DNA from 3 places in the Marinomonas sp. CT5 genome. Region 3 is predicted to be linked to each of the others. Evidence: predicted binding sites of a transcription regulator. Region 3 holds the regulator's gene; each other region holds the start of a gene.
The links. Region 3 encodes LexA, which represses DNA repair genes until DNA is damaged. Its sites were predicted from a motif close to TACTGTNTANNTANACAGTA; they were not measured.
Positions count from the first base shown of each region.

Region 1: the regulator LexA is predicted to act here: its motif matches at 1,292-1,311, upstream of recN (DNA repair protein RecN).
Region 2: the regulator LexA is predicted to act here: its motif matches at 1,489-1,508, upstream of C0J08_RS05085 (carboxylate/amino acid/amine transporter).

Region 1 covers NZ_CP025572.1:4,026,262-4,029,446, reverse strand. The annotation lists gene recN (DNA repair protein RecN) at 1-1,264, opposite strand, end outside; gene grpE (nucleotide exchange factor GrpE) at 1,450-2,028, shown strand; gene dnaK (molecular chaperone DnaK) at 2,133-3,185, shown strand, end outside.
Region 2 covers NZ_CP025572.1:1,070,356-1,073,540, reverse strand. The annotation lists gene C0J08_RS05095 (HD domain-containing protein) at 11-649, opposite strand; gene C0J08_RS05090 (OmpW family outer membrane protein) at 764-1,378, opposite strand; gene C0J08_RS05085 (carboxylate/amino acid/amine transporter) at 1,695-2,576, shown strand; gene C0J08_RS05080 (YccT family protein) at 2,646-3,185, opposite strand, start outside.
Region 3 covers NZ_CP025572.1:2,246,737-2,249,921, reverse strand. The annotation lists gene dinG (ATP-dependent DNA helicase DinG) at 1-1,428, opposite strand, end outside; gene lexA (transcriptional repressor LexA) at 1,498-2,121, shown strand; gene C0J08_RS10485 (hypothetical protein) at 2,218-2,478, opposite strand; gene C0J08_RS10480 (DUF6586 family protein) at 2,481-2,948, opposite strand; gene topA (type I DNA topoisomerase) at 2,945-3,185, opposite strand, start outside.

The DNA.
Region 1 (3,185 bases), 1.8 Mb from region 3:
GTTGCCCTGGGTTAGAGGCAATCATGTATTCGATATCTTCAAAGCCATTGGCCGACACTTGGTTGAGTGGCTGGCACTGAATATAGAAGCGGGCGTGTGGCATACCCAAGCCATGAATTTGTTCCTCAACTTTTTGGGCTAGCTCGTCTTTAGCGATTATGCGTTTTTCGGTCAGATTGGTAGCCAGTGCTGTAAGCTTCTCATAAGCTTGCTCTTCTTTTTCTTTTAATGACTCAAGGCTTTCTTCGCTGCCTTGTAGGCTATTTAGTTCCGCCTCGACACTTTCTCGTAGAGCAAAAAGCCCTTCTGGCAAGGTTCTGTGCTTGCGAGCCGTGTCGTAAATGTCTGATAAACGCTGTTCAATATCCATAAGGCGTTCTGGATTTTGCTCTAGTGTGTCTTGATAGTGATGCAAGCTGTGCGCCGCTTCTTGAGCTTGTATAAGAGCGACATTCATCATTTCTAATGCGTTTTCTAATTCTTTGGTTGCGGGATGAATCTGGCTGGCGCTGTTAATTGCTTGATGCAATAAAGAGCAGACATTGCCTTCTTCACTGTCGGTTAGTAGTCCGCTGGCTTGGTACGCTTTAAATTGCGAGTCAGCAATATTGGATAAAAAAGCCTGTTCATTTTCTAGCTCTTCGATTTCACCTTCTTTTAAATCCAGCTGTTGAAGCTCTTGCGCCTGATAGGACAGCAGTTGAATCTTGGCATCTTGTTCAGAAGAGCGATTTTGCAATGCCGACAGTTCTTCTTTGAGTTGTCGCCATGTTGAGTATTGTTGATTGACTTGTTTGCTTAGTTCAGTCAGTTGGCCGTATTCGTCGAGTTGTTGTCTTTGTGCGTTTTTTTTAAGTAGTGACTGATGTTCATGTTGCCCATGAATATCAACCAACTGACTGCCAACTTCTTTTAAGTCGCTTAAGGTGCAAGGGCGGCCATTAATATAAGCTTTTGAGCGACCTTCTTTGCTGATGACGCGACGTAATATGCAGTGCTGTTCTTGCTCTAAATCTCTTTCTTCGAGCCATTTATGGACGTGTGGATAGTGTTGGATATCAAAGCTGGCACTGATGTCGGCTTTCTTTTGTCCATGTCTGACAACGGCGGCATCGGTTCGATCCCCTAAGCAAAGAGACAAAGCATCCACCATAATGGATTTTCCTGCTCCGGTTTCACCTGATATCACGGTCATGCCTTTTTTGAATTCCAGTTCGAGAGATTCAACAATGGCGAAGTTGGAAATAGCGATGCTGGTCAGCATAGAGTGCTCCAAAGAGAGAATATATTTATATGGTTATTTATACAGTACTTGGTTGTTTTTTGACAAGTCCCTTCTAGAAAATTAATTCCCATTAAATTAATGCGGATTTAGTGTTGAAAGGTAAAAAGCTGTCCCCATATAACTGGCACAGACAAAGAATTGTTTCTGTTATTTGGAGTTAAAGAATGAGTGAGCAGCAAAAAAATCCTAATCTAGAAGCGGAGCAAGATTTGAAAAGCGAAACGCAAAACGAAACAGTAGAAGAGCTTCTAGAGCCTGAAGTAGAGACTTTAGAAGAAGTTACTGAAAACGATGAGCTTGCAAAAGCATTAGAAGAAGTCGCTCAGTATAAAGAGGCGGCACTTCGAGCTCATGCAGACGCACAGAACATACGTCGTCGTGCTGAACAAGATGTTGAGAAAGCCCATAAATTTGGTTTAGAAAAATTTGCTAAATCGATTGTGAATGTAGCAGATAATCTTGAGCGTGCTTTGGCTTCTGCGCCAGACACAGGTGAATCCGATCCTGTGCGTGAAGGGGTAGAGCTGACGTTAAAAGATTTGCTTGAGACTCTGGCTCGCTTTGAAGTGAAGGTGGTTGATCCTCATGGCGAACCATTCAATCCTGAATTGCATCAAGCCATGACTATGGTGCCAAATCCAGAAATGGAACCGAACACGGTTATGGATGTTGTTCAGAAAGGTTACACATTGCACGGTCGCTTGTTGCGTCCAGCAATGGTTGTGGTTTCAAGCGCCGCTTAAAAAAAATACTGTCATTTTTTTGACACTGGACGCTTGAAATACTTTTAAGCGTACCCAAATACAGAATTATCATTGTAATAAACGAATTTATTGGAGATACAACCATGGGTAAAATCATAGGTATTGACTTAGGTACAACAAACTCTTGTGTTGCTGTATTGGACGGCGAAAAAGCTCGCGTTATTGAAAACGCTGAAGGCGATCGCACCACTCCTTCCATCGTTGCCTTTGCGGAAGACGGTGAAGTATTAGTTGGTCAATCAGCTAAGCGTCAAGCAGTAACCAACCCAACAAACACATTGTTTGCTGTTAAGCGTTTGATCGGTCGTAAGTTTAAAGACGATGTTGTTCAAAAAGACATCTCTATGGTGCCTTACAAAATTATTTCTGCTGACAACGGCGATGCTTGGGTAGAAGTAAAAGGTGACAAGAAAGCGCCACCACAAATCTCAGCTGAAGTTCTTAAGAAAATGAAGAAAACAGCAGAAGATTACCTAGGTGAGAAAGTAACGGAAGCGGTTATTACTGTTCCTGCTTACTTTAACGACTCTCAGCGTCAAGCAACTAAAGATGCGGGTAAAATTGCTGGTCTAGAAGTAAAACGTATTATCAACGAACCAACGGCAGCGGCATTGGCTTACGGTCTAGATAAGAGCTCTGGTGATTCAACGGTTGCTGTTTATGACCTTGGTGGTGGTACGTTCGATATCTCTATCATTGAAATTGCCGATGTAGATGGCGAGAAGCAATTCGAAGTATTGTCTACAAACGGTGATACTTTCCTAGGTGGTGAAGATTTCGATATGCGTGTTATCGAATACTTGGCGGCTGAGTTCAAGAAGTCATCAGGTATCGATCTACACAACGATCCACTTGCGCTACAACGTTTGAAAGAAGCTGGTGAGAAAGCGAAAGTTGAGTTGTCTTCTTCTTCACAAACAGAAGTTAACTTGCCTTACATCACAGCTGATGCGACTGGTCCTAAACACTTAAACGTGAAATTGACTCGTTCTAAGTTGGAGTCTTTGGTTGAAGAGCTTGTATTGAAATCTCTTGAGCCATGCCGTCAAGCACTGAAAGATGCGGATCTGTCTGCTTCTGATATTGATGAAGTTATCTTGGTTGGTGGTCAAACTCGTATGCCACTTGTACAAGCA
Region 2 (3,185 bases), 1.2 Mb from region 3:
ACTCATCCAGTTACAGTTCTAATGCCAAACTATTCAAAAAATCGTGCATCACGGCCTCTCGCCTTTTCCCTTCTAACTGAGCCGAGGGCGTGTTCAAGCTATCGGCTATTGTGAATAATTTAGTAAAAAAGTGATCGATCGAATACAAAGCATCATCAGGTTCTCGCTTCTCACAAAAAGGGTCCTCTATTGCATACAAAGCACGATTGAGGGCACCACTTACTTGCATACAACGGGCAATACCAATGGCTCCCAATGCGTCCAAACGGTCTGCGTCTTGTACTATTTTCGCTTCGAGGGTTGTAGCTCTAATATTGGCACTAAAACTATGAGCTTGAATGGCATGATAAATCGCTTGATGGTACTCATTGGGGTAATGAACTGACACTAAAAATTCTATGGCTTTCTCACCAGCCCATGTGGAAGCCAAATGACGATTAGGATGATTTTTAGGTAAAGAGACACAATCATGCAAATAAGCCGCAGGTATCACGATAGCCAAATTCGCATTTTCTTCACTCGCTAATTGTTTGGCGACTTTAACTACTCGTTTAATATGAGCAATGTCATGGGCGGCATCCGCCTGCTCTTGGCTCTTTAGAAAGGACAGACAAAGAGATTCAAACTCAGCAATAAAAGATAAGGACATGGTTTTCCAGAATAATTCTAAATTTAAAAATCCTACCTTAACCTACAGAAATAGCACAATAAAAAAGGCTTTAATCCTAAGATTAAAGCCTTCGCTATTTTCAACGACACCTTCTTAGAAGGTATAACCCACACCAGCCATAAAGGTAATAGGGTCAATATCAGTATCAAAGGTTCCAGCATTAGTATGAACATCTGTATTAATATCCATATACCAAAGCGACGCATTGGCAAACCAGTTCTCAGCAAAGTTAACGTCAACACCGACTTGAGCCGCCAAACCAAAAGAGTTATCTAAATCCACATCTGTAACAACAGTACCTTTAGCTTTTTCATCAAAGAAGACAGTGTAATTTAAGCCTGCCCCCACGTAAGGACGAACTTGGCTGTTAGCTTTACCAAAGTAATATTGTGCCATTACCGAAGGCGGCAAATGTGAGACCTCGGCAACATCACCCAAACTTTTAGTTGACACAGTATGAGTAAAAGGTGTCGCCGCTAACAACTCGACACCAAACTGCTCTGTCAACATGTAGGTAAAAGTTACCCCCACTTGAGTATCATTATTAATTTCTAATTCATCTGAACCTGTAACGTAATCACTACTTTCGTTTGGCATCACTGTCGCTAAACCACCACGAACAAAAAAATCGCCCGCATTATGAGCTAACACCATAGGTGAGCAAAGTGCAGAAACCAGAGCAGCGGCAGGAAGAAGTAAAGCTTTCATAATCGTTTCCTTTTTTGAGATCAAACAAAATATCTGTGTCAAAAAAGGTAACAGGGTGAGATATAAAATTATTAATCTAGATCAAGGTTTTACGCCCCTCAAAGGAGTAATACTGTTCACCTACAAACTAAATCAATAAAACCCAAACTCTCTAAATAAAATCACTTTTCAGCCAATATTGCAGATAAAAAGACCCATAGCAAAAAAGGACAAAAATAAAACACTAGTAAACTGAAAAAAATATAAAAGTAAACTGTTTTACCATGACGCAATTAGTCGGTAAACTCTACGAAAATTTTTACTTGGAAATATTCACATGCCAATACTTATTGCTGTCACCATTCTGTGGGCGTTTTCTTTTAGCTTGATTGGAGTTTATCTAGCAGGTCAAGTCGATGCTTGGTTCTCTGTATTAATGCGTGTAGCGCTTGCTACAGTCGTCTTTTTACCATTTCTTAAACTTCGCCAAATTGAAGCTAATGTGGCGTTTAAATTAATGGTATGTGGGGCGTTACAACTCGGAATCATGTACGGTTTTTATTATCAGTCTTTCTTGTACTTGTCAGTTCCGGAAGTCTTACTTTTTACTGTGATGACGCCACTGTATGTTACCTTGATTAATGACATGCTGGATCGCCGTTTAAATATAGGTTTTGCAATCAGTGCCGTTTTGGCCATTCTTGGAGCAGTGGCTATTCGTTATCAAGGAATAGATGAAGGCTTTATCAAAGGTTTGTTAATTGTTCAAGGAGCCAACGTTTGCTTCGCCGCAGGACAAGTTGGTTACAAACGCGTCATCGCAAAAGAACGCCCAGATCTTCCACAACGTACAGTATTTGGATGGTTTTTTCTTGGCGCATTAGCCGTTGTGGTTCCATGTTATCTAGCATTAGGAAATCCAGATAAACTTCCAACAACCACGCTTCAGTGGTCTATTTTAATCTACTTAGGGGTCGTGGCTTCTGGGTTAGGCTATTTTGCTTGGAATAAAGGCGCGACCATGGTTGATATCGGCACATTAGCTGTCGCCAACAACCTTCTTATCCCAGCTGGTATAGTAGTAAATATCATTTTCTGGAACAGAGATGCCGACATTGTCCGCCTTACTATCGGCGGTGGGATTATATTATTGGCACTTTGGGTCAACGACAAATTCAATCAAAAAATTGCTCGTTCAAACACAACAGCACACACATAATTGAAATAGTCAAAAAAGCGTCCATGGACATTGGACGCTTTTTACCCTTACTTACCAAGAGTTGAAATATTATTGAACAATCCAAACTTGAAACGCTTTTTTCTCTTCTTTATTGGCTTTATTAAACCAAAACTTGGACATTTCTAACTGAATATTCGCAACACTTGGCTTGTACATATTATCAGCTATCCAAATGCGCATTTCTTTGCGGGTTGCTTCATCGGATCGGTTATACCAAAACTTCATCATAGGTAAAGCAACATCGTCATCCATAATCACAGGGGCAGGAACAGGTGAATCACTGGCCGTAGAGTGAGTGTTAAAATTAGACGGATTTTTAGCCATTAAATGCTCAATCTCCGCAACATAATCACGGGTATTTTGTAAACCAGACTTAGCAGGTAACATTTGCTGATGATAACTTACTTCATTACCACTCATATCATCAATAATGGAAAATTGTGGCTTGTTAACATTACTCTCTGCTTGTTTTTTTGTTGATATGTAAGGGGCTTTGAGTCTCAGGTAGGTGTTTTTTTCAAACTTAAGATCAAGAACAATAGGCTCCGATTGATAACTTTCAGTGTCACCACCACTGCGCAATAGCTT
Region 3 (3,185 bases):
CACCACCGCACCAAAACACTTATCCCACAACTGCTGCCTTAAAGTATTCGCAGCTAGGATAGGAGATCCTCCAAGTTCAATGTCTTGTTCCATTCCTTGACCAGACAAAATCAACCAGCGTGCATTAGGCGGATAATTTTGGTCATCGACAGTTGAATACAAACGCCACAAACCAATACAAACCTCTAAACGTCCAAGAATCACCCCAAGTATTGGCTGCCAGGTTTCAGCGGTCTCCGCGGTCACTCCCATTCCTTCGTTTTGCTTGGTCTTTTTACATTCTTCTTGAATACTTTCAATACTGTTAAATAGTTTTTGATACGTTGTTTGTAGACTGTAAGCAAGCTGACGCAATTCATCTGGAATAAGCCCGAACTCAAACCTATGCTGATTATTCTCTTGATCCAGTCCTAAACCTTGGATGTAAGGCGCCAAACCCTGCTGCGCATACTGGATAAAGTTGACAATATTCTGTATTTGCTGAGGAATCTTAAGTAATAACTGCCCAGTTACACTTACGGCATCAGTAAGTTCCTGCTTTAAATTCACCAAATTTTTTTCTAATTGACGCAACCAAGTAATACTTTGCTGTAAACGAACTTCATGACGAAAATGCCCTATTGCCTTATCTGGAAGGTGATGCCCCTCATCAAAAACATAAATTGTTTCTTTAGGCGGTGTAAGTATTGCCCCTCCACCCAAAGACAAATCAGCCAACACCAAATCATGGTTAGCAACAATCACATCCGCTACTTCGATTTCAGCACGGGCTTTAAAGAATGGGCAAGCTGAATAGTTTGCACAATTACGGTTAGTACATTGCTGATGATCTGTGGTTAAACGACGCCAATCTTGATCACGAACCACCCCGGACCAATTATCTTTATCGCCATCCCACTCCCCTTTTGACAGAGCAACATCCATTTCTTGATATAAAACGGTATTAACATCATCAGAATGCAAGTGTTGTTCAAACAGACCGGCAAACATATCGTCCATAGCTTGCTCTTCAGAACTCAAAAAACTCTCAAGATTGTTCAAACACAAATAACGCCCTCGCCCCTTCGCGAGCGTATATTTAAAGCTCAACTCAGTATGCTCGAGCAGATCCGGCAATTCTTTGTGTAAAATTTGCTCTTGTAGCGCCACCGTAGCGGTTGAAATGATTAATTTGAGGCCACGTGCTTTAGCGATAGGAATTGCTGCAAGACAATAAGACAAGGTTTTTCCTGTCCCCGTACCGGCTTCAATAACAGCAACATGTTTTTCTTCAAGTCGCTCACCTTCCGAGCCTTGTTTAATATTACCTAAAGTACGAGCAATCGCACCAATCATTTGGCGCTGTCCAGCCCTTGGTTTATGGGACTTCGCATCCAAAGAGGCTCGATATGCAAGTTGAATTTGTGTTTTTAGTTCGTCTGAAAGCATTTATATCATTGAGTATAGTTAGGAATGCTGTATATAATAACAGTAACTGTATAAACAACCAGATACCCTATGATTAAATTAACCAAAAGACAATCTGACGTTCTAGAAACCATTCGCGATTTTATTAGTGAAACTGGTTTTCCACCCACTCGAGCAGAAATTGCACGCAGGCTTGGATTTAAATCTCCCAATGCAGCAGAAGAGCACCTTAAAGCCCTTTGTAAAAAAGGCGCTATAGAGATGCTATCTGGCGCCTCTCGTGGCATTCGCCTTATTGATATGGCCTCTAATGATGAATCAAAAGACGACCTAGGTTTACCCGTTATTGGCAAAGTTGCAGCAGGGTACCCTATTTTAGCCCAAGAAAACATTCATTCTCATGTCGGCATACCTGCCAGTATGTTTTCCCCCCATGCTGACTACTTCTTGTCTGTCTCGGGAACCAGCATGAAAGATATTGGCATAATGGAAGGCGATTTACTCGCCGTTCATAAAACCACCACGGTACGGAATGGCCAAATTGTGGTTGCACGAATAGGCGATGAAGTCACAGTGAAACGATTCGAGCAAAAAGGCAGCATCGTCCGTCTAATCCCTGAAAATGAAGAATTTGATGACATTATTGTCAATTTAGAAAGTGAAGACTTTGCCATCGAAGGTTTATCAGTAGGGGTAATTAGACAAGGTATTTGATTAGATTAACCCTTATCAAATATTGTAAAAATTAAAGGCGAAGCATGAGCTTCGCCTTTAATTTAACTTCCTTATACACCTTTCGATCTCACACCCTTAATGTAAAATTTTAGGACGGTAGTCATCAAGATACTCTGATTCGTCTTCAAGAAAGGCTTCATCTGAATATACATAATCAATACCCGCATGAAACATACATTTCGCCATTTCAAAATAACGATCTTTTAAATAAGACCGAGTGTCATCGGAAATTTTAAGCGTTGCCAATGGCACTGTTTCCTCACCATCTTCACTGGCCGGACGCAGCACGATATCGCCGTTATCAAGCTCAACAATTTCTAGGTAGGATTCTTTCATATTCAATACTCTGATGACTCTTCTCTAAAACGTAATACTAATTCGACTAGCTTGGTCAAATAGAAACTCACTGACGCCCCAGCGTCATCTCCACGACCGATTAAATCATCGGCTTGAACCATAGACATTGAAGCGCGACACTCATACTGAACCAAATAAGCCTGGTTCAATAGAAAGCACCAAGAATCCTGCCGAGAAAGCAAATCATCTAACTCACCTAACACTGGCACAGCCATTTGCTTTTTTTCAGATTCAGCCAATAACTTAGCCACTTCCAGAGAGCCAGATAAAGAATAGGCAGCGGAGACTTCTTTCAATAGCCCATTCAACGCACTTCTTAATTGGAAAATAGCCGAACTTTCAAGGCCAACCTTCAGCCATGCTTCATTACAATCCTGACTTTGCTGTATAAAGCGTCTTGCCGTATCCAACTTTTGATTGGTTAGGCTAGCTAAACTGGCACTGGTCATTTCTTTTTACCTTCCTCAATCACCCATTTAGAACCAACATAAAAGGCTTTCCAGCCAGTTGGCTTACCTTCTTCGTTTTCCGTCATAACATATTGCTCTTTTGTTTTACGGCTATAACGAATAATCGTTGGGCGACCTTCGGAATCCTTTACTGGAGCATTCGCAAAGAAGTGATACTTAGAATCTATCTGATCCATATAAGGCAATAATTCTTTGACAAGAGGCGCTCTAGTTTCT